3 regions of the Sideroxyarcus emersonii genome follow, and region 3 is predicted to be linked to each of the others. Evidence: predicted binding sites of a transcription regulator. Region 3 holds the regulator's gene; each other region holds the start of a gene.

What was found. Region 3 encodes sigma-54, which starts transcription at its own class of promoters, with help from an activator protein. Its sites were predicted from a motif close to TGGCACNNTTCCTGCT; they were not measured.
Region 1: a site for sigma-54 is predicted at 4,985-5,000, ahead of L6418_RS11170 (CmpA/NrtA family ABC transporter substrate-binding protein). Genes of this name have one in related genera too.
Region 2: a site for sigma-54 is predicted at 4,209-4,224, ahead of nifL (nitrogen fixation negative regulator NifL). Genes of this name have one in related genera too.

What each region holds. Positions count from the first base shown of each region.
Region 1 is NZ_AP023423.1:2,313,306-2,323,578, forward strand. Features, by position in the region: gene nirB (nitrite reductase large subunit NirB) at 1-1,831, opposite strand, end outside; gene L6418_RS11160 (ABC transporter ATP-binding protein) at 1,968-2,759, opposite strand; gene ntrB (nitrate ABC transporter permease) at 2,771-3,544, opposite strand; gene L6418_RS11170 (CmpA/NrtA family ABC transporter substrate-binding protein) at 3,541-4,758, opposite strand; gene L6418_RS11175 (ANTAR domain-containing response regulator) at 5,140-5,715, opposite strand; gene L6418_RS11180 (hypothetical protein) at 6,465-6,686, shown strand; gene L6418_RS11185 (hypothetical protein) at 6,801-7,238, opposite strand; gene L6418_RS11190 (class I SAM-dependent methyltransferase) at 7,287-8,051, opposite strand; gene L6418_RS11195 (phytochelatin synthase family protein) at 8,117-8,818, opposite strand; gene L6418_RS11200 (hypothetical protein) at 8,893-9,177, opposite strand; gene L6418_RS11205 (NADH-quinone oxidoreductase subunit B family protein) at 9,318-9,854, opposite strand; gene L6418_RS11210 (NADH-quinone oxidoreductase subunit C) at 9,864-10,273, opposite strand, start outside.
Region 2 is NZ_AP023423.1:805,639-815,911, forward strand. Features, by position in the region: gene L6418_RS03945 (PAS domain-containing methyl-accepting chemotaxis protein) at 1-174, opposite strand, end outside; gene L6418_RS03950 (DUF6156 family protein) at 397-705, opposite strand; gene L6418_RS03955 (Nif11-like leader peptide family natural product precursor) at 711-929, opposite strand; gene nifA (nif-specific transcriptional activator NifA) at 1,082-2,617, opposite strand; gene nifL (nitrogen fixation negative regulator NifL) at 2,610-4,175, opposite strand; gene rsxA (electron transport complex subunit RsxA) at 4,431-5,006, shown strand; gene L6418_RS03975 (RnfABCDGE type electron transport complex subunit B) at 5,237-5,770, shown strand; gene rsxC (electron transport complex subunit RsxC) at 5,764-7,347, shown strand; gene L6418_RS03985 (RnfABCDGE type electron transport complex subunit D) at 7,523-8,584, shown strand; gene rsxG (electron transport complex subunit RsxG) at 8,589-9,218, shown strand; gene L6418_RS03995 (electron transport complex subunit E) at 9,435-10,115, shown strand; gene L6418_RS04000 (RnfH family protein) at 10,126-10,273, shown strand, end outside.
Region 3 is NZ_AP023423.1:342,565-352,837, forward strand. Features, by position in the region: gene mutY (A/G-specific adenine glycosylase) at 1-489, shown strand, start outside; gene L6418_RS01610 (HEPN domain-containing protein) at 783-1,466, opposite strand; gene L6418_RS01615 (flavin prenyltransferase UbiX) at 1,841-2,440, opposite strand; gene L6418_RS01620 (Gx transporter family protein) at 2,437-2,973, opposite strand; gene L6418_RS01625 (NusG domain II-containing protein) at 3,047-3,415, opposite strand; gene rapZ (RNase adapter RapZ) at 3,419-4,264, opposite strand; gene hprK (HPr(Ser) kinase/phosphatase) at 4,267-5,202, opposite strand; gene L6418_RS01640 (PTS sugar transporter subunit IIA) at 5,208-5,663, opposite strand; gene hpf (ribosome hibernation-promoting factor, HPF/YfiA family) at 5,721-6,044, opposite strand; gene L6418_RS01650 (RNA polymerase factor sigma-54) at 6,061-7,497, opposite strand; gene lptB (LPS export ABC transporter ATP-binding protein) at 7,529-8,251, opposite strand; gene lptA (lipopolysaccharide transport periplasmic protein LptA) at 8,248-8,844, opposite strand; gene lptC (LPS export ABC transporter periplasmic protein LptC) at 8,825-9,412, opposite strand; gene L6418_RS01670 (HAD family hydrolase) at 9,412-9,933, opposite strand; gene L6418_RS01675 (SIS domain-containing protein) at 9,933-10,273, opposite strand, start outside.

The DNA of each region.
Region 1 (10,273 bases), 770 kb from region 3:
TCCCGTACAGGCCGATGCGCTGTCCGCCGGTGATATGGACGGTGGGCACTTCATAGCGTTCGGCGATCTCGGCAATCGAGCGCAACTCGGAGGGCGAAGTGACGCCGCCCCAGATACGCGGGATCACCGAATACGTGCCGTCCTTCTGGATGTTGGCATGCACACGTTCGTTGACGAAGCGCGAATGGCTGTCGTCCTCGTATTCGCCCGGCCATGCTGCCAACAGATAGTAGTTCAGCACGGGGCGGCACACATGGCAGCCGTCCGGTGTCTTCCAACTCAATGCCTGCATCAGGTCGCGGATTGTCTTCACGCCGAGCTCGCGGATGGCCTGTTGCACATCCTGGTGCGCATGTTCGGTGCAGCCGCAGATCGGCTTTTTGCTCGGCCTGGCGGAATAGTCGCCGCCCACCGTGTTCGCCAACAGCGCTTCCACGAGTCCGGTGCAGGAGCCGCACGAGGCGGATGCCTTGGTATGCGCGCGCACCTCTTCCAGCGTGAACAGCTTCTTGTCGACGATGGCATTGACGATCGCACCCTTGCATACGCCGTTGCATCCGCAGATCTCGGCCGTATCCGGCATGTTCGCGACGCTCGATACACCGCCGAGGCCGGAATCCCCCATATGCACCTGCCCGAACAGGAGATGTTCGCGCAATTCGGACACATCCGTTCCGTCGCGCATCATCTGGAAATACCACGGGCCATCCACGGTATCGCCGTACATCACCGCGCCGCGCAACTTGTTGTCGCGCAGTACCAATTTCTTGTACACACCGCGTGCGGAATCCTGCAGCAGCAACTCTTCGTCCAGTGCGCCGGAATTGAAGTCTCCGGCAGAGAACAGATCGATGCCCGTCACCTTGAGTTTGGTCGATACCGAAGAGCCTTCGTAGCGCATCCCGCCATAACGGGCCAGATGATTTGCGGCAACCTTGGCCTGCTCGAACAAGGGTGCGACCAGCCCGTAGGTTTGCCCGCGGTGCTGCACGCACTCGCCCACGGCATAGATCTTCGGGTCGAAGGTCTGCATGGTGTCGCTGACGACGATGCCGCGCTCGCAATGAATGCCTGCGGATTTGGCCAGGGCAATATTGGGGCGGATGCCGGCCGACATCACAACCATATCTGCCGGGATCTCCTCGCCGTCCTTGAAGCGCAGACCTGTGACGGCCGTCTCGCCGAGTATGGCCTCGGTCTGCCGCGACAGATAGAACTTCAGGCCGCGTTTTTCCAACGCCTCCTTGAGCAGGTCTCCGCCTACCTTGTCCAGCTGGCGCTCCATCGGCCATTCGCACAGGTGCACGACCGACACATCCATGCCGCGCAGCGACAGTCCGTTCGCCGCTTCCAGTCCGAGCAAGCCACCTCCGATCACGACCGCGCGCTTGCCTGCAGCGGCCATGCCCAGCATGCTCTCGACATCGACGATGCTGCGGTAGCTCAGCACGCCGGGCAGGCCAATGCCGGGAACCGGCAGCATGATCGGGTTGGAGCCCGTTGCGATGAGCAGGCGGTCGTAGGGCACAGTCAATCCGTCTGCCGTCTCGACCGCACAGCCGATCCGGTCGATCCTCGTCACTGTCTTTCCCGCATGCAGGGTGATATGGTTCTGCTCATACCAGTTCCAGTCGTTCAGGATCGTGTCCTGAAACGACATCTCGCCGGACAGCACCGGCGACAGCAGGATACGGTTGTAATTGGGCTGCGGCTCCGCGCCGAACACCGTGATGTCGAATTCATCCGCGGACATCTTGAGCAATTCCTCGATGGTGCGGATACCTGCCATACCGTTGCCGATCACTACCAGTCGTACCTTATTGCTTTTCATCATCCGCTCCTTTCAATAAAAAGACGCCGTCCGGCTGCAAGCCGGAACGACGCCTTTGTCGTTGCTACTTTCCGGGATCACAACCCGCCGTTGGGCCGCTTCCGTTATCTGTCGCTGCTGCTTTCGGCCGGTGAAGTCAGGCCGCTTCTTTCGCCTGCTTCTGATACAGGAACTCCAGCACCGCGCCACGCAACTGGTGGTAGCGCGCATCGTTCGCCAATGCCAGACGGTTGCGCGGTTTGGGCAAATCGACGGACAGGATTTCGCCTATGGTCGCCGCCGGACCGTTGGTCATCATCACGATGCGGTCTGACAGCAACACTGCTTCGTCCACATCGTGCGTGACCATCACCACGGTGCTGTTCGTCTCTTTCACGATCTTCATCAGCTCATCCTGCAGATGTGCGCGCGTCAACGCATCCAGCGCACCGAACGGTTCGTCCATCAGCAATACTTTGGGTTGCATGGAGAGGGCCCGGGCGATGCCGACGCGCTGCTTCATGCCGCCGGATATCTCATGCGGATACTTGTGCTCCGCATGGCTCAGGTGCACCAGTGAGAGCGCCGCACCGGTGCGCTGCCGGAGCTGTTCCCGGTTTTCCGTCGCGCCGAATACGCGTTCCACTGCGAGCAGGACATTCTCGAAGCAGGTCAGCCAAGGCAGCAAGGAATGGTTCTGGAACACCACTCCCCGATCCGGGCCGGGCCCCGCGATCTCGCGATCTGCACAGAGCATGATCCCGTCGGTCGGCATCAGCAATCCGGCGATCAGGTTGAGCAGAGTGGATTTGCCGCAACCCGAGTGCCCGATCAGCGTGACGAATTCGCCCGGATCGATCTTGAGGTCGATGTCCTTGAGCGCGACGAAAGTGCCCTGTCTGGTTTCAAACGACATCTGCACATCCTCTATTTGCACATACTTTTTCATGGCATTCCCGATCAATAACTGAATCGTTTGGCGATCTGGACCAGCATCGTTTCCAGCAGCAGGCCGACGATGCCGACGACGAATATCGCGATGATGATGTGCTCCACGTTCAGGTTGTTCCATTCATCCCACACCCAGAATCCGATACCCACCCCGCCGGTCAGCATTTCCGCCGCGACGATCACCAGCCATGCGGTACCGATCGCAAGACGTATGCCGGTCAGCATGTAGGGCAAGGTGGCTGGGAACAATATCTTGGTGAAGACTTTCCATTCCGACAGGTTGAGTACCCGCGCCACGTTCAGGTAATCCTGCGGCAACTGGCGCACCCCCATCGCGGTGTTGATGATCATCGGCCAGATGCTGGAGATGAAGATCACCCAGATGGCTGCCGGATTGGCAGCCTTGAATACCAGCAGACCGATGGGCAGCCAGGCCAGCGGAGATACCGGCCTGAGCATGCTCACGATGGGCGAGGTCATCTTGTCGAGGAAGCCGAAGCGCCCGATCATGAAGCCGAGCGGAATGCCGATCAGCGCGGCCAGCCCGAAACCAATTCCGACCCGCCCCAGCGAATTGAGGATGTTCCAGCCTATGCCCTGGTCGTTCGGCCCTTTCTGGTAGAACGGATCGCTGAACAGGCTGACGGCCGAATGCCAGGTCTTGACCGGCCCCGGCAGCGCTTCGCTGTTGTGCGCCAGCAGTGCCCAGATGAGAATGAACAATCCCATGCCGATGACGGGCGGTACCAGATCCTCGACCAGGTATTTGTTGATCTTCATCATGCTCGCACCTTGAAGCTGGCCGCATACTTTTTCGGGTCCTTGCCGTCCCAGACCGTCCCGTCGATCAGTTTGGACGTGCGCAATACATCCTTGGGGATAGGGACTTTCACCTGGGATGCCGCCTGTTTGTACAAGTCGATCTGGTTGATCTTTTTGGCGACGCCCAGATAATCCGGATCTTCCTTGAGCAGGCCCCAACGCTTGTGCTGGGTGAGGAACCACATGCCGTCGGACAGGTACGGGAAGTTGACCGCACCGTCGTTGTAGAACTTCATGTAGTTCGGGTCGCTCCATTTCCTGCCCAGACCGTCCTCATATTGGCCTTCCATGCGTTGATTGATGATGTCCACCGGACAGTTGATATACGACTTGTCGGCGATGATCTCTGCGACGCCGCGGCGATTGGCCATGACGTCGATATATTTTGAGGCTTCCAGCATGGCCATGATCATGGCCCGGGCCGTGTTGGGATACATGTGCGCGAATTCGGCCGTAGTGCCCAGGACCTTTTCCGGATGGTCTTTCCAGATATCCTGTGTGGTCGCCGCAGTGAATCCGATCTTGTCTGCGATGGCGCGATTGTTCCAGGGTTCGCCAACGCAAAATCCGTCCATGTTGCCGACGCGCATGTTGGCAACCATCTGGGGCGGCGGTACGGTGATGTTTTTTACGTCCTTGAGCGGATCGATACCGTAACTGGCCAACCAGTAATACAGCCACATCGCGTGCGTGCCCGTGGGAAAGGTCTGCGCAAAGGTGTAGTCGCGCTTGTCCGTTTCGATGAGCTTCTTCAGTTTGTCTCCGGTGGTCGCACCTTTATCTTTAAGCTGGTCGGAAAGCGTGATGCCCTGACCGTTGTTATTGATGCTCATCAAGACCGCCATATCTTTCTTGGGACCGCCTATGCCGAGGTGTACACCATAAACCAGGCCGTAAAGCACGTGTGCCGCGTGCAGCTCACCGTTAACAACCTTGTCGCGCACGGACGCCCAGGATGCTTCCTTGGATGGGATGATCTTGATGCCATACTTTTCGTCGAACTTCATCACGGAAGCGATCACGACAGAGGCGCAATCGGTCAAGGGAATGAAACCGATCTTGACCTCCTTGAGTTCGGGTGCGTCAGATCCGCCGGCCCATGCGACCGCTCGAGTCCCCATCGGTACCATCGACATGATTCCTGCCGCGCCCAGAATTGCCCCTGTCTGTTTCATGAAGTCCCTCCGACCGTTTCGTTCAGGAGCTTGCGTCTTTGCTGCTACTGTTGTTTCGCTGTTCGTCGTTTCTTCGGTTGGCTTATTCATCTTCCAATCTCCTGTAAGGGAATTTCGTGACCCGAAAATCAAAAAGGCGTCCGACTGCGCGTGTACGCAGTGGGACGCCTTTGTCCTGTATTGCAAATCCTCCGAACCGCCATTGATTCGTTGACAGCCAATGTTCAGCAACAGTCGTGCCAGATTGCAGGTCGATCACTAATTGGCAATTCAATCATCAGGATATATACGGGGTGCGACTATCAGTCCGGATGGATGAGTATCTATTCAAGACCTTCTTTGGTGCATCGATTATCCGATTGGCCATTCGATGCACCTTTTTCAAGCACTCAGTTCCTTGGCAAAAATGATCGCCTCGGCGATTTCCGCCAAACGTTTTCCCTTGCTCATCGCCATATTGCGCATCCGTTTATAGGCTTCCGGTTCGCTATAGCCGTGGTCGGCCATCAATATTCCCTTGGCCCGGTCCACCAGTTTGCGTTCGACGAGCTGGCTCTTCGCTTCCTTCAGTTCGTCACGCAAGCGCTTATGCTCCAGGAATCGCGCCGCCGCCACATGTATGATGCCGCTCAGATCTTCGCTCTGTATCGTATGCGCCACATAAGCGCTGACACCGGCGCGCATCGCTTCCTGAATACTCTGCTGATCGTTCCTCGCACTCAGTACGACCACCGGCTTTTCCAGCTTGGTGGACATCAGGCTGATCTGTTCAAGCGTGTCCCGTCCGGGCGCGTTGGCATCCACGATGATCACGTCCGCTGCGGCAGCTTGTATCGATTGCTCGTCCACCTGCTCCCAGGCCAGAACACCAACGACAGCGAACTCTGCCAATTCAAGACTGGCTTTTAACCAAGCAGCCCGGTCTCTCAAATCATCGATGATCAGAATTCGTTTCAATTTAATCCCCTCGCATATCTCTCAAAGCCAGCAATATTCACGCCACGTGTAGCCGGCCTGTACTCATGGGACTTACGGGATGGAAGCGGCGAATGACCGCACTGAAAAAGTGCAATGCGTAACGTATTGGTGCAGCCTAGCGCAAAGAATTCAGAAGTCGAGCAGACTAATTAAGTGCAGTTGCCATGGCTGGTCTGACAGGCAGAGTCCGAAGTTCGGCCATTGCGGTCATGGAATAATCTGGAAAACTAAGTCAGCTACCCGACCGGTAGAAGTCGTTTACTCACGCCCGTACTATTATGCTTATGTGGACCAGCAGGGCCGTCTGTTTAGCCTCCAGCGGCCATTGGAGGCTTCTTTCCGCTGCACGCGTTGCAGACGAATATCGCCATTCTCCCTGTCGTGGATGTTTTGATTTCCAATATTGAATTCGCCGTGTTTGGTGAGTCATGTTGCCATATCGTAATGCTGGGGGCTTCTGCCATCCCCAGTTAGGCCATAGTAGCCGTTCTAGGCACAACATAATTACGTCCGGCTTGTACACACACTAAGCGGACATGCCGACAGCCCACCGGTTGAATCCGCACCGAATTGCTGCCATTGCTAAGCTACCATGCGCAGATTTCACGCAACTCTTGAATCCATGGCGCAGCTTAAGGCTACGCTCATTGATGTGCAGGAAAAGAAGCTGATACCATGCAACCAGTCATCGGCCAGTCGCACCAACATGCATGACGCGCACCTGACCGATGTCCGGCATTTTCTTATCTCTTATGGCAAATATTGAAAGTACGCATCTTATGAAAAGAATCTTCCTGATTGGCTTGATGGTGTCGGTACTGGCGGGCTGCGAGGATATGCCGCTGCTCGGCGGAGAGGGTGAAGGCGATGATTTCGCTGCAACGTCACAGCACAAATCCCTGGATCACGGCCTGTCGCAACTACCGCAAAAACTCCCGATCAAGCACTAGCTGTTTGCCTTGCACACAGCCTGGAGGTTCGGCAGCTGGTTCCGGGAAAGCCGCCGACCTCCCATCGACCCAGGCTGACTTGCCAGCGCTTGCGGCCAAGCGGGTTGCCGCTTTTCAGGAATCGCAATTTGATTCGGCCTCTTTCCTGGCATTCTCGATGATGGCAGCGCGCGCATTGTCGTCGACATAGGTTCTTTCGCCGTTCTCGTTCTGACTGTAAACGCGCACCTGTCGCTGATAGATATCCAGCCGCTGCCTTGCGGCTGCACATCGGGATTTCCTTGCCGCCGCCGCATTATCGGCCGCACTCTTCTCCATCGCCTCGCGGCTCTTCTTCTGCGCCGCACTTTGCTGTTCCAGCTGTTGCATGGTCTTGTCCGGCGCGACCACGGGTTCAGAAGGTTTGACAGGATGGAAGTCCAGTTGCCTGGAATTCCCGGCACACGGCTGTTCGGAATAAACGAAGCCAGCCGGGGTCTCGCATTTGAATACGCCCGCACTGGCTAGCGGACTGATGGACAGCAGCGCTGCGAGCAATAGTGTTTGTTTCATACCGGCCCCTTCTGAATGCCATTGCACAGGATCCATGGACTGCGCCCCCTAAGGCTTGACAAAGCGCAGTGCAAAACTGTCCGTCGGCATATTCATTCTGAAGAATGGCTGCTCCCGAAGATCCGATGCATTGCGCAAAAAATCGCCCCGCCGTTCGAGCCGGAAGCCGGCCCGTTGCAGTTCGTCCTGAACCAGTGCTTCGTCTATGCGATGCAGGGTCTTTGCCACCGTCGCTCCCTGGCCCTTTTTCGCGGAATGATCGATGACGACCAGATGTCCTCCCGATTTCAGCGCATTGAACAGGCGCTGATTCATCCTGACACGGTCCACCGACATGTAAGCGATATCGTGGTAATTCAGAACGATGGTGATCAGGTCCAGCCTGGGGGCATCGCCGGGGACCGGATCATCGTATGGTTGTACCACCGGGATGATATTCGGCTGGGGATGATCGGCCAGCCGCTGGATCAGTTCGGAGCGCGGCCTGTCCGCTTGCGCCCATACGGTGCCGCCCTGCCCCACTGCCAGTGCCAGCAGCTGGGTGGTGTAGCCCCTGCCGGTAGCGACATCCAGCACCAGCATGCCCGGATGGACATCGGCGAACTGCAGGAACTCCACCGGCTTGCGTTCGGCATCGACCCGGCGGTCATCGTCCGTGCGTATCGGACTGGCCGCCACCTGCTTGTAGAGCTCGTCCAGATTCTGCGCATCGCCCATCTGCACTGCGGCATTCCCATCCATGGCCCACGACAGGGCGGCTGCAAGCAGCAAAAAAGGGATTTTGTTCAGGTTCGACGAATATGCTGCAGACATGGCTCGCTCCTTCGATCTGACCGGAAACGCAACGGCCGGACCGTTGCAACCAGGGGAAACGCCCTTCACTCCGTGACGATCACCAGCCCTCGTGCCTTGTTGCTGGTGGTATCGACAGTGGCGATCGCCTTTTGCAGGGTGTCGATGCCGACCCATACCGGGGCATACATGTATTTCGCCACATCGAGGATCAGCACGCGATCGGACTCGGCATCGTAAGCCGCCAGCACCGACCAGTGACCGCCGCCCTCCTGCCCTACGGCCGTGCGCAGATAATTCACCAGCACGAACTGCCCGTCGTCGCCCAATGCTTTTTGCAGCAATGTCCGCAGCGCCTTGTCGTCCACGCTGTCGCCGGCAATGGAAACGGCCTTCACCCCCTGACGAACCAGCGTCTGCACCATCTCATCGCGCGTCATACCCTGCGCAAGTACGGTCTGCGGCGTGATGACCTTGACGACTTCCGGGGTGAAGTAATTGCTCTGGGTGAAATAGGCATTGGGGGCATAGACCGGATCGACCGGCTTCTTGATCGGCATCGCATTGAGCACGGTGATGGCGCTGGCGACGGAACAGTAAGTCTGGTTGATCTGCTCGGCAAACCACGGGCTCAATTGCCAGTAGTCCGCATCGGGCGGCATGCGGGCACGCAATATCCTGCCCGCATCGGAGTTCCAGTAGATGACCGCAGGCTCGGCCGCTTGCGCGGCGAGCGATGCCGCCATCAGCACGATCAGGAGGATTGCACGCGAAAATTTTCCCATCATGATCTCCCTTCGGGTCTGTCACCCGTCATCCATGGATGCCGCCAACGCCACTGTGCATCCGGCCGCCGCAACGACTACCGGAGAGGGCACTCTGCCGGATACTTTACCTCGGTGCAGTTGTCGAACGCCCCGGGCTTCATGGTGCCATTCACATTATGATAGGGCGCGAAGCATTCCTGGCTTTTTTGATATCTGTCCCATTTTGCGGCACACGTTGCCGCATCGTTCGCGCTTTCGTCGATGGTGACAGCGCTGGCCGGAAGCGGTTTCTGCGCATCGTCCGCCCCGTTCCCCATGTCGGCGGCACTTGCCCAGAGCGGGAGCAGCGACAGGCACACGAGCAATATTCTGTTAGCCATTATTCATCCTTTCGAAGTAAGCGATGATCCGGTGAAACATCATAGTACAAACCGATCTGCCTGAATATCGGCAACACCGACAGGCGTTGCGCCTTTCAGCACCCGGTTTGATCGTCGCCGGCCCGGAATCGTTCCGCGTTCTACTTCCGAGCACTGATGGCGGTGAGGATGCCCTGCAGGATGGCGGTGGGCGCAGGTGGGCAACCGCTCACCACCACATCCACCGGAATGACGTTGGAGACCTTGCCGCAGGTGGCGTAATTCTCGCCCGAGCCATCGGCGTCGCCGGAACCGAAGATGCCGCCATCGCAGGCACAATCGCCGATCGCCACCACCAGTTTGGGTTCCGGCGTGGCGTCGTAAGTGCGTTTCAACGCAAGCTCCATGTGCCGCGATACCGGGCCGGTGACCAGCAGCAAATCGGCGTGGCGGGGGCTGGCGACGAACTTGATGCCCAGCCCTTCGATGTTGTAATAGGCGTTGTTGACCGCATGGATCTCCAGTTCGCACCCGTTGCACGAACCGGCATCGACCTGCCGGATCGCCAGTGCCCCGCCGAACGCTTCGAGAATCGCCTGCTGCAGCCGCTGCTCGACCAGGCGCATCGAGCCGTCCGCTTGCGGCGGGGTTTCCGTCTTGATGCCCGTTTTCACGATCTGCTTGAGTATCTGGTACATGGTGCGCCCCTACAAATCCTGTCCGGTGTAACTCAGATTGAACGATTTATTGATCAGCGGGAAATCCGGCACAATGTTGTCGATGATGGCATGCTCCAGCAGCGGCCAGTTCTGCCAGGACGGATCGTGCGGATGCACGCGCGCAAGCCCGCCTTGCGCATCGGTATGGATCGCCACCATCACCTCGCCGCGCCAGCCTTCCACCATGCCGATGCCGAAGCCGTTCGCCGGCAGTCTTTCCAGCAGCACCGGCGCCGCATCGTCGCTCACCAGCCTGGCCAGGATCTCGCGCTGCAGGCGCAGCGACTCGAACAATTCGTCGAAGCGCACAATGACGCGTGCCGCAACATCGCCGTTGCGATAGGTCGCCATCTGCACATCCAGCTTGTCGTACGGCGCACAGGCAAACTGAACGCGCG
Region 2 (10,273 bases), 460 kb from region 3:
GTGGCGCACCAGATTGTGCGGCTGCCCGATCAACTCGTCTTTGGCGTAGCCGGACAATTCGACGAATGCATCGTTGGCACGGGTGATCTGGCCTTTGAGGTTGGTGTAGGAGATGACGGTCTTCCCCTCGGGGAAGGGATATTCGCGACCGGTTACTGGCTGGTTGTTGCGCATTGGACGCTCCTGGCCTGCTGTTTCAGATATGAGTGATACTTCCTGGGTAAGTGGAACAACATGTCCACCTTAGTCCCGATTCGAAACCCCCATGCGTCGAACAGAGGTGGAATTCCGTCCGGATACGAATGCGGGAATCGCGAAAAAGGGGCTCCGCAGGCCAGGCGACTTTTGCCGACCTTGCGGCAACTTGCCCTGCTTGGGATAAGGCCCGAACAGAATTCACTGTGCATTGCCTTCCGTATCGAATACCAGCAGCGTCGTTTCGCCGTCGATGTCGGTGATCTCGGCGGCGCTCAGCTTGCCGTTGTCATGGTAGGTGTAGCGGTGTGCAAGCTCGATCTCGCCATAAGCGAGTTTGTCGAATCCGGACAGACGATCCTGCGTGTCGAAGTAGCCGCGGAAGTAGGTATTGCGGTTCTCCACTTCGCCGGCTTGCAGTTCGTTTACCAGCTTGAACGGCAGCTTGACCCCGGTGTAAGTGACAAAGAACCTGAGCGCTTCCCGGCGCTGATCGCGTGCGGCATCCATGCGGTTCACGCGCGCAACAGGGCCTTGGCCAGCCTCTCGGAAAGCTGGTCGGCCGTGAATTGCGGCTCGTTGGGCGGGTACATCTCATCCTCGATGAAATTGAAACCGTGCTCCTGTGCCAGCGCGAGCAGCTCGCGCACTTTTTGGCAGGCGATGAGTTTTGCTTGCAATTCCAGGTCTGTCCTTGCTTTGTCGGAGAATCCCTTGATGTCTTTGAGCGCCATATATGTCCCGTTTTGTTTTGGAGTAAATGAAACAACGGCAAGCATCTGCTCCCGTCATTGTCGGTTGGAGTGTCGTTTTTTCCACCTTGCGCAGCAGGCAGCAAATTGCATGCCTGTGCCGAGGCGGCGGAATGGATGCGGCTGCGGAACGGCTAGATCTGCCGCACCTTGATGTTCAGCGTCTGGATGCGATAAGCGATCTGGCGCGGCGTCATGTCGAGCAGGCGAGCCGCCTTGGCCTGCACCCAGCCGGCCTGCTCCAGTGCGGCGATGACCTTTTCGCGTTCGTCCAGGTTGGGGTCGTCGAGATCGAGTTCGTGGATCGAACCGCGGCTGGTCGAGATCTTCTCGTCGATGCCGGTGAGCAGGATGGCATCGCGGTCGATGGTGTCGCCCTCGGTCATCACCGAGGCGCGCTCCAGGCAATTCTCCAGCTCGCGCACATTGCCCGGCCAGTCGTGATGCATCAGTATGCGCAGCGCGGCATCGGTCAGGTTGAGCTGACGGCCCTGTTGTGTGCTGATCTTTTCCACCAGGAAGCGTGCGATCTCCGGGATGTCCGCCATGCGCTCGCGCAACGGCGGCAGGTACAGCGGCATCACGTTGAGGCGGTAATACAGGTCTTCGCGGAAACGGCCTTTCTCCACTTCCGCCTCCAGGTCGCGATGGGTGGCGGCGACCACGCGCACGTCGACCTTGATCGTGCGGGTGCCGCCGACGCGTTCCAGTTCGCCCTCCTGCAATACGCGCAACAGCTTGGCCTGGAACGAAGCGGAGATCTCGCCGATCTCGTCGAGGAACACCGTGCCGCCCTCGGCCTGCTCGAAGCGTCCCTTGCGTTGCGCCACGGCGCCGGTGAAGGCGCCTTTCTCGTGGCCGAACAGTTCCGACTCCAGCAAGGTTTCCGGCAATGCTGCGCAGTTGAGCTTGACGAAACTGCCGCGCGCGCGCGGCGAGTTGTAGTGGATGGCGTTGGCGATAAGTTCCTTGCCGGTGCCGGTCTCGCCGCGGATCAGCACGGTGGTGTTCCATTTTGCCACCAGCCGCACCTGCTCGAAGATGCGGCGCATCGGCTGGGTATGGCCGATGATGTTGTCGAAGCCGTATTGCCCGCGCACGGTACGGCGCAGCACGTCGCGTTCCTCGGCGATCTCCAGTTTCTCCTGCGCCACTTCCTGCGACAGGCGCACGCTCTGGCCGATCAGGTTGGCGACCATCTCCAGGAAACGCTGGTATTCGTCGAGCGACTTCTTGATGGCAGGGGCCGGCTGTGCCGCCAGCACGCCGACGACCTTGGCGCCGATGCGGATGGGCACGCCGACGAATGCGCCCCGCGGGTTGTAGATGCCGAGGCGGGAGAGGAAGCGCGGTTCGTCCATGATGCATTCGACCACGATGCTCTGGCCGGTCTTGAGGATGGTGCCGACCACGCCCTCGCCGGGCAGGTAGCTGACTTCCTCGGTGACCGTGTCCGACACACCGTACACCAGCGATACCTGCAACTCCCCGCTGGCGGCGTCGATCAGGCTGACCATGCCGCGTTCCAGTGCCATGCCTTCGTGCAGTGCATGCAGCACGCCGTCCAGCGTCTGCTTGAAATTGAGCGAGTGCGACAGCACGCGGCTCACCTGATACAGCGTTTCCAGCTCGGCGTGCAAGAGGTCGAGTTCCAGGCGCAGGTCAGGCATGATTGCCCCCCGCCGCCAGCGGCAGCTGCACGCGCACGCGGCAGCCGTTGTGGTAACCGGGATCGATGTCGATGGTGCCGCCGTGGCGGATCACCACTTCCTGCGCCATCGCCAGGCCGAGACCGAGATGCTGCCGCGCGGCGCCCTTGGTGGTGAAGAACGGCTGGAACACCTTGTAGCGCAGATCGTCGGCGATGCCGGGGCCGCTGTCTTCGACGAACACTTCGAGATGGTCGGCGAACAGGGTGCAGGCGATGCGCAGTTCGCGCCGGCCGCCGCGCTGTTCGTTCACTGCCTCGATGGCATTCGAGATCAGCTGCTTGAACAGGTTGGACAGTTGGGCCGGATGGCCGGAGATCATGGCCGCACCTTCCGACGGCAGCCATTCCACCACGATGCCGGCACCGAGCAGGCTGGCCGTGGCGAGCTTCAGCACATCGGCCAGTATCTCGTTGAGGTTGAGCGGCTGCGCGGCTTCGCCGTTGTGGTCCGGAATGCAGGCGCGCAGCGTTTCCAGCACCTCGCGGCTCTTCTGCATCGCTTCTTCGAGCGCACTCGCGGCGGGCAGGTCGCTGCCCGTTTCGCGGCGACGCCCCATCATGTTGGCGGCGGCGCTGAGCATGTTGAGCGGGCCTTCCAGCTGGTACACCGCACCCGCCAGCGTTTCGCGCAGGCTCTGGATGCGCTCCTGTTCCGACAGCAGCGCGCGCAGGCTGTTGATGCGCAGCGCTTCCTGCTGGCGCTTGAGCTCGCTGATATCCTGGATGGTGAGCAACAGGTAGTGGCGTCGCAACGGTTCGTAGAATGCATCCGCGCCGACATCGTGTTCCTCGAACCAGGAGATCGCGCAGGAGAACCAGCGCGACGGCCGGCCGGAAGCTTCGATGCAGACCTCGCGCGCGGCGATGTTGCGATGTTTGTCGTAAGCCTTGGCGAATGCGTCGCCCATCTGTTCGCGCAGGGCGGCAAGCAGCCGTACCGCCGGTTCCTTGCCGAGATCGCCGATCAGTTTCTTGTATTCCTGGTTGTCCAGCAGCACATGCTCCTGTTCGTCGAGCAGCACGATGGCGACCTGCGCCGCATCCACCACGGATTCGATCAGCGTCTTCTGGTTCTGCACCTGCCGTTCCAGCCGGTGCACCTCGGTGACGTCGCGGTGCATGCCGAGGTAATGCGTGGTGATGCCCGCTTCCCCCACCACCGGGGTGATGGTGACATCGGCCAGATAGCGGTCGCCATCCTTGCGCTTGTTCACCAGCAGGCCGTTCCACGGACGCTGCCGTTGTATCTGTGCCCACAGCGTTTCGTACACCAGCTTGGGCGTGACGCGGTACGACAGGATGGATTCGTTGTGCCCGACGATCTCGTCCTGTCCGTACCCGGTGATGCGCTGGAACGCGGCATTGGCATACAGGATGTTGGCGTGCGCATCGGTGATGGAGATCGCCAGCGCCGCCTGTTCCACCGCCTGGCGGAACAGGTGTGCCGGGACACTGCCGCCGTCATCTGCGGCGGATGTTGCCTGTTTCGGTTGTTGCGGCTCGCTCGGTTTGGCCATGACGATTCCATTGCATACGGACGGTTACCGTTCAGCAATATCTGTGCCGGTAATTTTTCGTTGCGCTTCAATGTCGCCGGAAGCGCGCGGCTTGTCGCATTTGCTACATCGGTGCGCGGCACGACCCGACAACGACAAAGGTTTTTCGCACCTGTCTGGTGCGTTTCGGCACCAAACGCCTGATTTTGTGCGCCTCCGCTCGCCGTGCCGGTTCTGGCATGCCGCTTGCACTGAGCAGCACAGGAGACGATCGATATGCGCGAATATTTGTTACTGCTGCTGAGCACCGTGCTGGTGAACAACGTGGTGCTGGTGAAGTTCCTGGGGTTGTGCCCGTTCATGGGCATCTCCAAGAAGACCGATACCGCCGTCAGCATGGGGCTGGCCACGACCTTCGTGATGACCATGGCGTCGGCCTCCTGCTGGATGCTGGAGCACTGGCTGCTGGTGCCGCTCGGCATGACCTACCTGCGCATCCTCGTCTACATCCTGGTCATCGCGGTGGTGGTGCAGTTCACCGAGATGGTGGTACGCAAGACCAATCCTGCGCTGTACCAGGTGCTGGGCATCTACCTGCCGCTGATCACCACCAATTGCGCGGTACTGGGCATCCCGCTGCTGACCACGCAGGAGAAACTGCCCTTCGTGAGCAGCCTGCTGTATGGCTTCGGTTCGGCCGTCGGTTTCACCCTGGTACTGCTGCTGTTCGCCGGCTTGCGCGAACGGCTGGCGCTGGCGCAGGTGCCCTCCGCCTTCGTCGGAGCACCGATCGGTTTCATTACCGCAAGCCTGCTGGCGCTGGCCTTCATGGGTTTTTCGGGATTGGTATGAGTCTGGAAAACAAATTTGTGGGGGCGCTGAACAAGGCCGTTCGCCCTGCGCGTGCCGCAGGGCGAGTCTCGCTGCGCATTGAGTGCCCGTCCCCGATTCATGGTTCGACAAGCGGTGCGTGTGCTGTCCGGACGAAGGTTCTCTGCAGCCACGGCCTGCCCCTTGCGGGTGCACCACGAACGGCGGGCTTGTTCAACGCTTGAGGTTTCAAGGTATTCAGGAGAGTAAGAATGTTCGTCGCTATCGTCAGCCTCACGCTACTCGGTTCGGCACTCGGGCTTTTCCTCGGCGTCGCGTCGCGTCGCCTCGAAGTGGAAGGCAACCCGCTGGTCGCCGAGATACAGGCCATCCTGCCCGGGTCGCAGTGCGGTCAATGCGGCTTCCCCGGCTGTGCCGGCGCGGCGCAGGCGCTGGCCGACCGCAGCGCACCCGTCACCTTGTGCCCGCCCGGCGGCCGAGCCGTGGTGCAGGCGCTCGCGGCCAAGCTTGGTGTCGAAGCCAACCTGTCCGATGTGAAAGACAGCGTGCCGATGATCGCCGAAGTGAAAGAGGAGATCTGCATCGGCTGCACGCGCTGCTTCAAGGTCTGTCCCACCGACGCCATCATGGGGGCTGCGCAGCAGATCCATTCGGTGTTCCGCGAAGCCTGCACCGCGTGCGGAAAATGCGTTGAAGTATGCCCGACCGAATCGGTGACGCTGCAACCCATCCCGGTGACGCTGCAATCGTGGCACTGGCATAAACCGAGGGAGGCAGCATGCTGAATTCACGGCCAGTTCGACCGTTCTCCCTGAACCAGTCGAAGGAGCCGGCGGTGCTGGCGCAGCGCCGCTCATGGTTCGACAGGGTCGCCACGAACGGCCTGTTCAAGTTGAGGGGCGGCGTGCATCCGGAAGGTCGCAAGGACTTGTCGGCCGAGCGCGATATCCGGGTTCTGCCGCTGCCGAAGAAGTTGTTCGTGCCGTTGCAGCAGCATATCGGGGCACCCGCCACGCCGGTGGTGAAAGTGGGCGAGCGGGTGCTGAAAGGACAGTTGCTCGCCGCGGCGCAAGGTGCGGTCTCCTCGTCCGTGCATGCGCCGACTTCCGGCGTCATCGCTGCGCTGGGCGATTTTCCTGCGCCGCACCCATCGGGCTTGCCGGTGCCGACCATCACGCTGGAAAGCGATGGCGCAGACAAATGGATTGCGACGGAAACGGTGGCCGATCCGTTTGCGCTCCCGCCCGAAGACATTGCTGCACGGGTAGCCGCAGCGGGCATCGTCGGCCTGGGCGGGGCGACTTTCCCGGCCGCGCTCAAACTCAACCTGAGCCGCAGCAGCGGCGTGCAGACGCTGATCATGAACGGCGGCGAATGCGAGCCCTACCTGACTTGCGACGACCGCATCATGCGCGAGCGGGCAGCGCAGATCGTCGAGGGCATCCGCCTGATCGCGATGGCCGTCGATGCGCAGGAGGCACTGGTCGGCATCGAAGACAACAAGCCGGAAGCCGTCGCAGCGATGCGAGCGGCGGCACAGGGCACTGCCGTGAAGGTCGTGGCGATGCCGAGCATGTACCCGATGGGCTCGGAGAAACAGATCATCCAGGTGCTCACCGGCAAGGAGATTCCCGCCGGCGGCCGTCCCGCCGACATCGGTGTGCTGGTGCACAACGTCGCCACCGCATTCGCCGTGCAACAGGCGATCCGTCACGGGAGGCCGCTGGTTTCGCGCATCGTCACGATCAGCGGCGCGGCGATCAGGACGGCCTGCAACGTGGAAGCGCTGGTCGGCACGCCGGTACAGGAACTGATCGAATTCGCCGGCGGCTACGCGCAACCTGCTGCCCGCCTGGTGCTGGGCGGCCCGATGATGGGGCAGCAATTCACCAATACCGGCGTGCCGGTGGTGAAGGGCACCAGCGGTGTGCTCGCACTCACGGCATCCGAGATCGGACAGGCGGAAGCTTCGCCCTGCATCCGCTGTTCCACCTGCGTGCGAGCTTGTCCGGTCGGCCTGCTGCCGCTGGAGATGGCCTCCCGCATCCGCGCATCCGACCTGGCCGGCGCGGTCGCATTCGGCCTGAAGGATTGCATCGCCTGCGGTTCCTGTTCGTATGTGTGCCCGGCGCATATCCCGCTGGTGCATTACTTCAACTATGCCAAGGGCGATCTTGCCGCGCAGGAGCGCGCCAGGCTGAAGCAGGAAGCGACGAGGAAGCTGGCTGACGCACGCAGCGAGCGCATCGCGCGCATCGAGCGCGAACGTGCCGAGGCGGCAGCAAGACGCAAGGCCGCGCGCGAGGCGAAAGAGCGAGCGGCAAAAGAGGCGGCCGCCAAGGCCGCAACGGAGGCAGCATGACTGCAATGAACTTGAAAGCCTGTCATTCCGGCGCAGGCCGGAATCCAGCCGGAGACGCAACCCGCGTAGCGGACAAAACTGAAGTGCTGTCCTGCCGTGCGGGAAATCATTCGATCATCTGGATTCCGGCCTGCGCCGGAATGACGGGGTTGTTATCCGTGCAGAGGAGCAGAACATGAACCCCATCGCCCATTCCCCGCACGCGCATGCTCCCGTCTCCATCGGCAAGGTGATGGGCACGGTGTTGCTGGCGCTCACGCCTGCCACCTTGTTCGGCTTCTGGCTGTACGGCTGGCCGGCGATCAACCTGTGGGCAGTGTCGCTGCTCGCGGCCATTGCCGGCGAGGCATTCGCGGTGCGGCTGCAGGGGCGCGCCCTGCGCCCGGTGCTGCTGGACGGTTCCGGCATTCTCACCGCATGGCTGCTGGCGATCTCGTTGCCGCCGTTCGCGCCCTGGTGGATCGCTGCGCTGGGCAGCCTGTTCGCCGTCGTCATCGGCAAGCAGGTGTTCGGCGGGCTGGGGCAGAACGTGTTCAACCCGGCGATGGCGGCACGCGTGATGCTGCTGATTTCGTTCCCGCTGGAGATGACGACCTGGGTTGCACCCGCACCGCTGGGCTCGGCGCATGCGCCGGGCTGGCTGGACAGCCTGCGCATCACCTTCATGAGCCAGCCGCTGGACGGCATGGCCAGCGCCTCGCTGCTCGGCCATGTGAAGACCGAGTTCACGCGCGGTGTCGGGCTGGATCAGGCGCTGGTCGGATATTACGCACCGCTCGATGCGCTATGGGGCAGCCGTGCCGGGAGCCTGGGCGAGACGGCTGCATTGCTGATACTGCTCGGCGGCTTGTTCCTCATCGCGCGCCGCATCATCACCTGGCACGCGCCGGTCGCCATGCTGCTCGGCGCTGCCGTGCCTGCGCTGGTCTTCAATGCAGTCGATGGCAGCCATTACGCCGGGCCGATGTATCACCTGCTTTCCGGTGGCCTGATGCTGGGCGCGTTCTTCATCGTCACCGATCCTGTGACCTCGCCGAATACCGCCACGGGACAGCTCATCTTCGGTTTCGGTTGCGGCCTGATGACCTGGATCATCCGCACCTGGGGCGGCTATCCGGAAGGCGTGGCGTTCGCCGTGATGATCATGAACACGGTCACGCCGCTGATCGACCAGTACGTCAAACCGCGCATCTACGGGCGGGACCGCAAGGGCGCGGCGCTGGCAGCGAAAGGATAGGACGATGAAACTCGAAAAACTGCGCGGCAAGTTGTTTTACCAGGGTGTGCTGCTCGGCAGCGTGGCCCTGCTCACCAGTGCGGCGCTGGCCTATGCCGCGCACCTGACCGAAGCCGACATCAAGGCGGCGGAAGCGGCCGACCTGAAACAGTCGCTGACACAGGTGCTGCCGGGGGAATACGAGAACGACCTGCTCAAGGATACCGTCACGCTGTCCGGCCAGGGCGGCGATGTCTTGGTGTATCGCGCACGCCGGCAGGGCAAGGTCGAGGCAGTGGTGTACCGCATGATCGGCCATGGCTATGCAGGCGCCCTGGTGTGCGTGATGGGCGTGTCGCGCGAGGGCAGGATCCTTGGTGTGCGCGTCATCAGCCATAAGGAGACGCCGGGCCTGGGCGACAAGATCGAGCCCGCCAAGAGCAACTGGATCCATGCCTTCGAAGGCAAATGGCTGGGCGAGCCGCCGGCGGACAAGTGGGGCGTGAAGAAAGACGGCGGCGTGTTCGACCAGTTCGCGGGCGCGACCATCACCCCGCGCGGGGTGGTCAGGGCGGTGAAGGAAGGCTTGGAATTCTTTGAACAGAACCGGAGTGTGTTGCTGGACGAGTCCGCTCCCGCGGGAGATAAATCATGATCTCGTCAAGCCGTCATTCCGGCGCAGGCCGGAATCCAGCAAAAACAAGCAGCCCGCGTAGCGGACAAAACCGCAATTTGGTCTCGCTGCGTGAGAAATTATCTGATTGCCTGGATTCCGGCCTGCGCCGGATAACCAGCGACTTGGCTGGCGTTGTTTGCCAGCCTAGTCGAATGGCTATAGTTCCATCAATGACGGGTTCGGAGGGCATTTGAAATGAGCGGAAATTACGCACGCATCACCAGGGACGGCCTGTGGGACAACAACATCGTCTTTGCGCAGATCCTCGGCATGTGCCCGACCATGGCGGTGACCAGCAGCGCCACCAACGGCCTCGGCATGGGGCTGGCGACCACGGCCGTGCTGCTGGCCTCCAATGCGATCATTTCGGCGGTGCGCGATTTGATCAGCCCGGACGTGCGCATCCCTGTTTACATCGTGCTGATTGCGACGCTGGTGACGCTGGTGGACGTGAGCCTGAATGCCTGGGCGCATGACCTGTACAAGGTGCTGGGCCTGTATATCGCGCTGATCGTGGCGAACTGCGCCGTGCTCGGTCGCGCCGAAGCGTTCGCCGCCAAGTACGGCGTAGGCGAGGCGGCGATGGACGGCTTGATGATGGGGCTGGGCTTCACTTTCGCGCTGACCACCATCGGCGGCATCCGCGAAGTGCTGGGCGCGGGCACCTTGTTCGCCAATGCGCACCTGCTGCTGGGGCCGGCCTTCGCCTTCCTCGAGACCACCGTGATACCCGATTACAAGGGCTACCTGCTGATGATCCTGCCGCCCGGCGGTTTCATGGTGCTGGGATTCCTGCTGGCCGGTCGCCGCGTCATCGAGAGCCGCCGTGCGGCGCGTGCTGCAACCGCGGCCGTGCCTGAAGCGGCGGCGAGTTAGGGGAGGGAGCATGCAGATCGGCGTCGCGTATTCCGAACCAGCACAACAACTCTGGCTGCGTATCGACGTGGCGGAAGAGGCCACCGTGCAGGCCGCCATCGAGCAATCCGGCATCCTGAAGAAATTTCCGGAGCTCGAATTAGCCAATTGCACGGTCG
Region 3 (10,273 bases):
AAACCCAAGTGCGTCTTGTGCCCGGTGCAGGCGGATTGCGTTGCGCTGGCGACGGATCGGGTTGCCGCACTGCCCACGCCGCGACCGCGCAAGGCGGTGCCGGAACGGCATGCCGTCTTCCTGCTGCTGATGCATGGCAACGACATCCTGCTGGAGAAACGGCCAAGCAGCGGCATCTGGGGCGGGCTCTGGTGTCCGCCGCAATTCGAGGATGAGACCGCGGCGCGGGAGTGGTTCATACGCCAAGAACTGGAGGCAAGCGCAGGGGAAAGGCTGGAGGAGTTCTCGCATACCTTTACGCATTTCAGGCTGCATATCACGCCGTTGAAAGTGCAGCTTGCACATAAGCCTTTGCGTGCTGCGCAACCGGGTGCTATGTGGCTGGAGGTGGAAGAGGCGTTGGGGGCGGCGATACCGACGCCGGTGAGGAAGGTGTTGTCGGTTTTATCCCCTCTTCTTTCAAATCAACATCAAAACCGTCGGGGGTAGCCCGACAGCTAGTCACTTTTTCTTGCGTCGCCAAGAAAAAGTAACCAAAAAGAAGGCGACCCCGGTGCGCCGCTGCTTCGCAGTCCCCTGCGTTGCTCGACTGGTCAGGCCTCCTCATAAACTCGCACGACCCGCTACGCGGTCACGTGCTCAAACATATTCGTCGGACTACCCCTGACCAGCCTGCGCTACTCGGCGGCGCACAGGGGAAGAAAAGGCGAAATTCAAAGTCACAGAGAGGGCACTTCGTGCCCTCTCTGTCTAACATCTGACGATGAGAAGATGGATGGACGTTACTTGATGGAACGGTAGGTCACTTCATTCCATGGATATAACCCGGTCGATTGATAAACATGCCTTCTAATCCTGTTATTTGTTTTTATCGCAAGGAAGAGGAGATGGCTTGCATATCCATCCACTAGTTTTCTAGTTACCTTGTGGCTTGTATTGATTCGGTGAGCTATGGAGCCACGCAGCGAAATGAGCGCACTCAATTTATCTTTAGACTGTTTATTTGGCATATGCTTCCAAGTCCAGCATGCAGACAGAGTTTCAAGCCCAAGAACATTCTTGTAGAGATCATCAATATTTCCAGCACGTGGGGTATTGAATGGTCCAAGATGCTTTGAAAGCATGGCCTTGTAATGGCTTTTCGCTACCAATTTCCACCCACCATCAGCCAGCTCCCAAACTTTGATGTCGTTCTTATCGACTTTTAGCTCCAAAGCAATCGACTTCAATAGTTCCTTCGGCAAATTTGTAGGGGACTTAACATTGTCTATTATGAAGCTTAACCCGGCTTCAGCGGCATCTTCGATAAAGGCTTCCCAGCAGGCAACCAAAAGTACCGCACACGATTTGGTAAGAACTTCATGAGTATGGTGAGTCTTCTTTCCTGAGTTCTTCTCTTCGTGTAGCTTTAGTAATTCGAGAGCCTGTAACGCATTATCAAGAAAATCATCAAAAGGGGCTTCCATGATCGTTCAATCCTTTATGGTTGCAACGCTTCTCGCCGTGTTATTTATGGCCTAATTCGTACCCACACTCGTTAATAACCTTGCTATCCACAGTCGAATAGCGGGGGCACGAAGTGCCATCGCTGTGGATTTAGGTTTTGCCTTTCCCTCCCCTGTGCGCCGCCGAGTAGCGCAGGCTGGTCAGGGGATTTCGGCGAGGACTGTCTGAGCGCGTAGCGCGAGTTCCGCAGCCGCCTGACCAGTCGAGCAACGCAGGGAACCCCGCAGGGGCGGCGCACCGGGGTCGCCTTTTCTTTGGTTACTTTCTTTTTGGCGAAGCAAAAGAAAGTAACTTGCTGTCGGGCAACCCCCGACGGTTTTGGTTTTGATTGAAGCTACTCGCCCCACTTCTTCATCAACGTCTGCTCCACCCCAAGGTGATCCAAAATCCGTGCGACAACAAAATCCACCATATCCTGCACACTCTGCGGATGATGATAGAACCCCGGGTTCGGCGGCATGATCACCGCACCCGCATGCGACAGCTTCAGCATGTTCTCCAGATGGATCGCCGAGAACGGCATCTCGCGCGGCACCAGGATCAAAGTGCGTTTTTCCTTCAGCATCACATCCGCCGCGCGGGCGATGAGGTCGTCGCTGATGCCGCCCGCGATCTTGCCCAGCGTACCCATGGTGCAGGGACAGACCACCATTGCGTCGCCGGGGTTGGAGCCGGAGGCCATCGGCGCGTACCAGTCCTGGATGCCGAACACTTTCAGCTCGCCGCTGAAGTTGCCGATGCGATCGGCGAACATCTGCTCCGCTTCCTGCGAACGGTTCGGCAGGGTGAAATCCAGTTCCTGCTTGGCGACGATCTGCGCGGCCTGGGTATATACCAGATGCACGCGCTGTCCGCCTTGCAGCAGGCATTCGAGCAGGCGCATGCCGTAGGGCAGGCCGGAGGCACCGGTAAGAGCAAGCGTGATTGTTTTCATGGTTGTGGTTCCGTCTCGGTTTTTTCGCCATTATCCATGAAACTGGCCGCGATCAATCCGTTCACCGTGCCGAACACCAGGGCTGCCGTGGCAAAGATGGGGATCAGGTAGGCGATGCCGCTGTGCGGGATGAGCCACAGGTAGACCACGGTCATCTGTCCGGCGATATGGGCGAAGGCGGCAAGGATGCTGTGGGTGACCGGGCCGAAGAAGCGTTGCGGCAGGTGCATGCCGAGTGCCAGCACGGCGAGGCTGCATAGCGCGCCGGACAGGCTGAGGAAGAAGCCGGGGGCGAGGAAGTTGCCGAACAGCAGGCTACCCGCGAGCACGCGCAACAGCGATACCCATGCCGCAGTGCGCCAGCCGAAGCGCGCCAGCACGATCAGCGTGACGATGTTGGCGAGTCCCGGTTTCACGCCCGGCAGCGGCGAGGGGATGGCGTTCTCGAGCACGGTGAGGCCGAGCGCCACCGCCGCCATCTTTGCGATGTGGTGGTCTTCGGCCGATGTATCGAGTCTTATCGTTGTAGTCATTTATCAAAGTGCTGAGTGCTGAGTAAACCCGCCGCAATTACTCGGCACTCGATACTCGGGACTCAGTACCGCATTAATAGTTGAGGCTGTCATACTTTTTCTGCCCGCCGCTCAGTTCAACGCTCACCTCGTTCGGCAGGCAGATGGCGATCTCGCCTGCCTGCTGCAGCCAGCCCTGGCGCACGCAGTATTGGCGCGGGCTGGGGTCGGAGGTGATGCGCGCCCTGCGTTTCTCAATGGTGACGATGCTGGTGCCAAGCGGGCCGGGCACTTCGATCTGCTGGTCGCGCGACAGCGGCACTTCGCGGAACACCTTGCCGCCGCTGCGGATGATGGCCTTGTCGGCGGCGCCGCCGGACCAGACCGTGAGCGTGATCCAGATGGTGCACAGGCCGCCGACCAGCAGGGTGAGGTAGTCGCCGGGCTTGATATGCTGGAGCACGGGTCAGGCTTGTTGCGCGAGTTCGCGGTGGCGCAGCAGCACTTGCTGTTGCGATCTGAAGTGTAGCGCCAGCTTCTCGGCAAAATACACCGAGCGGTGCTGTCCGCCCGTGCAGCCGATGGCGACGGTGAGGTAGCTGCGGTTGTCGGCGATGAAACTGGGCAACCAGCCCGCGATGAAATCACGGATGTCGGTGTACATCTTTTGCGCGAGCGGCGTGCCATCGAGGAAGTCGATCACTGGCTGGTCGCGGCCGGTCAGCGGACGCAACACCGGGTCGTAATGCGGATTGGGCAGGCAGCGTACGTCAAATACGAAATCGGCATCCAGCGGCAGCCCGTTCTTGAAGGCGAAGGATTCGAACAGCAGGGTCAGGCGCGCGCGGTCCAGCGCGATGAACTGCTTGATCCAGGCGCGCAGCGCGTTGGCATTGAGGTCGCTGGTATCGATGTGGTGCGCGATGCTGGCGATCTCGGCCAGCAACTCGCGCTCCAGCGCGACGCTCTCGGTGAGCGTCTTTACGCCGTCGCTCAGGGGGTGCAGGCGGCGCGTCTCGGAGAAGCGCTTTACCAGCGTCTCGTTGTTCGCGTCGAGGAACAGCAGATGCACGTCGATATCCTGCTGTTTCAGCTTCTCGATGTATTGCGGCAGCAGCACGACGCTGTTGCCGCTGCGCACGTCGACGCTGACGGCGATCTTCCTGATGCCCGCCAGTTTCAGGTTGTTGGTCAGCACGTGCAGCAGTTCCGCCGGCAGGTTGTCCACGCAGTAATAGCCGCTGTCCTCCAGAACATTCAGCGCGACGCTCTTGCCGGAGCCGGATAAGCCGCTGATCAGGAAGAGCTGCATGCTCACTGCTCCTGCATCAGCTGCTCTTGGCGGGAGATGAATTCCTGCATGGTGTCGATGCCGCGCTGCTGCAGCACGAAGTTGCGCGCGGCGGCCTCCACCAGCACGGCGAGGTTGCGCCCGGCCATCACGGGGAGTTCCACCTTGCTGATCCTGACGCCCAGTATCTCCTCGGAGCCGGAGGTCGGCAGGCGTTCCAGCTTGGAAAGATCGTCGTGCGGCGGACGATACAGGTGGACGATGAGCTTGAGGCTTTTCTTGCGGCGCACCGCCGTTTCGCCGAACATGGTGCGGATGTTGAGCATGCCGAGGCCGCGCACTTCGAGGAAATCGCGCAGCAGGTCGGGACAGCGTCCCTCCAGCGTTTCCGGCGAGATGCGGTACAGCTCCGTGATGTCGTCGGCGACCAGGCCGCTGCCGCGCGTGATCAGTTCCAGCGCCAGTTCGCTCTTGCCCACGCCGCTGTCGCCGGTGATCATCACGCCGACGCCGAGCACATCCAGGAACACGCCGTGGCGCGTGGTGGAGTCCGCCAGTCCCTTGACGATGTAGTGGCGGATCATCCACATCAGCTGCACGCTGCCCAGCGGCGAGTGGAACAGCGGGGTGTGGGTGCGGTTGGCGAAATCCAGCAGCCCCTTGGGGATCTCGGTCTCGCCGGCCACGATCAGGCACAGCGGTTGCCCCTGTTCGAGCTGGGTCAGCGTGGCGGAGAGGTCGGCGGGGGAGAGCGCGTGCAGGTAATCCAGCTCGGTGTTGCTGAACACCTGCACCCAGTTCGGGTGGATCACGTTCATGTGGCCGATCAGGCCGCGGTTGGAAGCGTTGACGGTATCGCTTTCCAGCACGCGATCGCCGCCTTTGGCGCCACCTACCCAGGTCAGGCTCAGGCGTTCCTGCTTGTCTTCGAAGAGTTGCTGGATGTTGACCTGGGCCACGATATTTATCCTTGCCAGTCGATGAACAGTTTGTGGATCGCCACGGGGTCGTCGGTGGCTTGCAGGCGGTCGCGGAACGACTTGTCGCAGAACATCTGCGCCAGTTCGCCCAGCAGTTGCAGGTGCAGGTCGGTCGCCCGTTCGGGAACCAGCAGCACGAAAATGAAATTCACCGGCAGTCCGTCCGGTGCATCGAACGGGATGGGGTTCTGCATCTTAACGAAAGCCGCGACCGCATCGCGCAGACCCTTCACGCGGCCATGCGGGATGGCGACGCCCTGTCCCAGTCCGGTGGAGCCGAGTTTTTCGCGCGCGAACAGGCTGTCGAACACCTGGCTGCGTGCGATGTGGTGCGTGTTCTCGAACAACAGTCCGACGCGCTCGAACACGCGCTTCTTGCTGGCGGATTCGTTATCCAGCAGCACGCACTCGGGGGTTAGTATCTTGCTGATCAGGCTCATGCTGTTTCACCGTGACGGAAAAACGGGGCCATCATTGCTGATGGCCCCGTATCGACTTCATTCTGCTGCGCTGTGTTTGCCCGATTCGTCGTGGCGGCGCGCGGTGTGTTTTTCCTTGTGTTTCAACACCTGGCGATCCAGCGAATCGACCAGTGCGTCAATGGCCACATACAGGTTGCTATCCTCGGTCTCGGCGAAGATGTTCTTGCCGGAGACGTGGACGTTGGCCTCGGCCTTCTGCACCAGTTTGTCCACCGACAGGATCACGTTGATGTCGATCACGTTGTCGAAATGGCGTTTGACCTTGTCCAGCTTGCTGAGCACATGCTCGCGGATGGCCGGGGTGATTTCGAGGTGACGTCCTGTGAGGTTGAGGTTCATGGCCTGCTCCTTATGGTTAGAGTGATTTACGAAGATTTACCGGAAGGATGTTCATTCCCTCGCGGTATTTTGCCACGGTACGGCGGGCGACCAAAATGCCCTGCTGTGCCAGGATTTCGGACATGCGACTGTCGGTGAGCGGATGTTTGGCATCTTCCTCGCTGACCAGCTGCTTGATGAGTGCGCGGATGGCGGTGGAAGAACAGGCGCCCCCGGCTTCGGTGGCGAGGCCGCTGCCGAAGAAATACTTGAATTCGTAGATGCCGCGCGGGGTGAGCATGAACTTCTGCGTGGTGACCCGCGAAATGGTGGATTCGTGCAGTTCGAGCTGCTCGGCGATCTCGCGCAGCACCAGCGGGCGCATGGCGATGTCGCCGTGTTCGAAGAACTGGCGCTGGCGTTCGACGATGGCCTGCGCCACGCGCAGGATGGTCTCGAAACGCTGCTGCAGGTTCTTGATGAACCAGCGCGCTTCCTGCAACTGGCCGGCCATCTCCTGCGCGTTCTTCTCGTTGCGCTGCTGCAGGATGTTGGCATACACCTGGTTGATGCGCAGGCGCGGCATCGCTTCCGGATTCAGCCGCGCGCGCCAGATGCCGCCGTGGCGTTCCACCAGCACGTCCGGCACGACATAGTCGGCTGCGCGGTGTTCGAACGCGGAGCCGGGCTTGGGCTGCAGGTGGACGATCAGATCCTGTGCGGTGCGCAGGGCATTGTCGTCGCAGCGCAGGGCCTTCTTCAGTTTGTTGAAGTCGCGTGCGGCGAGCAGATCCAGGTGCTGGCCGACGATGGCCAACGCCAGTTCGCGGCCGGGCAGGTCTTCCGGCATGGCGCGCAGCTGCAGGGACAGGCATTCGCTCAGGTTGCGCGCGCCGATGCCGGGCGCATCGAGGTGCTGCAACTGCACCAGTGCCGTTTCCAGGTCGTCCAGCGTGATGTCCAGTTCCGGCGGCAGCAGTTCGGCGATCTCTTCCAGCGGTTGCGACAGGTAGGCGTTCTCGTCCAGCGCATCGATGAGCAGGCCGACGATCTTCTTGTCGCGCTCGTCCATCGGGTTCATGTTCAGTTCCCACAGCAGGTGTTCGCGCATGCTGGGTTTTTCGGCAGCCACCTCGGAATAGCCGTCGTCTTCGTCGTCGGGGCTGGAGGAGGAGGAGGATGAGGACGAGAACGACGGCTCCGGCCATTCGCTGCTGTCGCTGTCGCGCGATTCCGCTTCGGCCGGGGCGCTTTCCGCGCTGCTGGACGGGGCGGGCGTGTCGGTGCTGCTGTTACCGCTGTACGTCTGGTTGGTGGTGTCGTCCTCGCGCTCGAGGAAGGGGTTCTCGTCCAGCAGGCGCGCCGCTTCCTGATTGATCTCGAGCGTCGACAGTTGCAGCAGCTTGATAGCCTGCTGCAACTGCGGCGTGAGCATCAGTTGTTGGGACTGCCTGAGTTGGAGAGAGTGTTTCATTGCCGGGTTGTGGTATGTGGGCGGTGCGATCTTATAACTTGAAGTGCTCGCCCAGATACACCTTCCTCACGCCTTCATTATAGATGATTTCGTCAGGCTTGCCTTCCGCCATCACCGAGCCGGCGTTGATGATGTAGGCGCGGTCGCAGATGCCCAGCGTCTCGCGCACGTTGTGGTCGGTGATCAGCACGCCGATGCTGCGCTCCTTGAGGAAGCGGATGATCTTCTGGATGTCCAGCACGGCGATGGGATCGACGCCGGCGAAGGGCTCGTCGAGCAGGATGAAGCGCGGATCGGTCGCCAGCGCGCGGGCGATCTCCACGCGCCGCCGCTCGCCGCCGGACAGGCTGATGGCCTGGTTGTCGCGGATGTGGGTGATATGCAGGTCGTTCAGCAGCGCCTCCAGCCGTGCGTCCAGCTCGGCCGGCGCATAGCCCTGCAATTCCAGCACGGCACGGATGTTGTCGCTCACGCTGAGGCGGCGGAAGATGGAGGCTTCCTGCGGCAGGTAGGCCAGGCCGAGGCGGGCACGGCGATGGATGGGCAGGTGCGTGACGTCCTGGCTGTCGACGAAAATCTCGCCGCCGTCCGCCGCGACCAGGCCGACGATCATGTAGAAGCTGGTGGTCTTGCCCGCGCCATTCGGTCCCAGCAAGCCGACCACTTCGCCGCTCTTCACGGACAGCGAGACATCCTGCACCACGGTGCGGGCGCGGTAACGTTTTTTCAGGGAGACGGTTCGGAGTTCACTCATGGCTTGGGCCTGGATAGAGTCGGGCTGGACTGGATGGTGAGGGGCGCATTCTTTGGGTCTGTATCGGTGGCTGCCGGTTCTTTGTTCTTGGGCTGGATTACTGCATGCACACGGCCTTTTTCGGAGGAGTCCGCGTGGGCCGGATCGCTGCTGCCCTGGAATATTTCAGTGCGGGTGCTGTACGAGATATGGTCGCCCTCCACTTCGTCCTGGGCTCGTTTGACTTTCGCCTGGCCAAAAAAATCGATTGTCTCGGCGAGGGTGTCGTATTCGATGCGTTCGCCGTAGCCTTCCATGTATTCGTCGGTGCCTTCGTGTTTCTGGCGGAAGCTGGCAAGATTGCCGGTCGCGGTGCAATGCCTGTTGCCTTGTTTGTCCTGAGTCATCACGATTTTCTCTGCCATGATGTGCAGTGTGCCCTGTGTCAATTCCACTTTGCCTTCGAATATGCTGATCTGTTTTGCATCGTCGATGAGGACGCGATCCGATTCGAGATGGATCGGCTTGCTGCGATCCGCATTCTCGGCGAACAGCGGATCGCAGCACAGCAGCAGCAGGCCGAAACAGACAGCTTTATGGATGGAGCGGTTCATGGTTTGCCCTGACGTTGGACAGCAGTCTGACTGTGCGCGCTTTGTTGTCGAGTTCCATGCCGACCGCACGGATGATGTCGTGCCGGCTGGTCATCACGATCGACTGGTTTGTCTCCGCCCAGTCGCGGTCGGGGATGACATGCAGGTAGCCGGTGACGAAACGCTGTTCGCCGATGTCTCCGCTGGCTGGACGCAAGATGTTTACATCGTCATACAGGTATACGTCATCCCCCTTGCTGGAGATCATGCCGGTCTGCGCCGTGGTGAGCGTGGGCGGGCGATTCGCATACAGGCTGGTGATTTTGGGCATTTGCAGATGCGTGCTGTCGTCGTCCGGGTAGTGCCAGAGCTTCTCCGCTGCCAGGGTGTAGCGCGGCTGGCCTTGCGGGTTCAGCGTTATGGCAGTGAAATTGTCGACCGCGTAATCGATGTCGTGACGTTGCTGGCTCGACAGCGGCGCCAGCGGCTGTACCTGCTGGTTGAGCCAGTAGGTGGCGGCCAGCAGCAACAGCAACGGCAACAGCGGTAGCCATGCGCGTGCCTTGTCCGTGAAGCGGGATGCGAACATCACTTCAGGTAGGGCGCGAGCTGCGCCTCCAGCGTGCCCTGTGCGCCGAGGATCATTTCGCACACTTCGCGCACCGCACCATGCCCCGCTTCGCGCAGGCTGACGTAATGCGCGTGGTCGCGCACCACCTGCGGTGCCGCCGGGACGCTCAGCGCCAGGCCGACGCGGCGCATCACCGGCAGGTCGACCACGTCGTCGCCCATGAAGGCGGCGGCTTCCGGTGCCAGCTTCAGTTCCGCCAGCAGCGCCTGCATCGTTGCCAGCTTGTCTTCCACGCCTTGATACAGGCGCGAGATGCCGAGGTTCCTGGCACGCAACTCAACGCACTTCGAAGTGCGCCCGGTGATGATGGCCAGCTCCACGCCGGATGCCTTGAGCATCTTCAGGCCATGCCCGTCGAGGGAGTTGAAGCGCTTGAATTCCTCGCCCGAATCGGAAAGGTACAGTCCGCCATCGGTCAATACGCCGTCCACGTCGAAGGCAACCAGGCGCAGGGGTTTGATCCGTTCCGCGAGCGACATCAGATCACCTTGGCCTTCAGCAGATCGTGCATGTTCAGCGCGCCGACCAGTTTTTTGTGCTCATCCACCACCGGCAACTGGCTGATGTTGTATTTCTCCATCATCTGCACGGCGTCGACCGCCAGCGCATCGGGACCGATGCTGCGCGGGTTCTTCGACATCGCGGCATGGACGGGAGTGGTGCTGAAATCCACTTTCCTGGCCAGCGTGCGGCGCAGGTCGCCGTCGGTGTAGATGCCCAGCAGGTGTCTGCTGTCGTCGACAATGGCGGTCATGCCGAGGCCTTTGCGCGAGATCTCCAGCACCGCATCGGCCAGGGTGGCCTGTTCGTGCACGGACG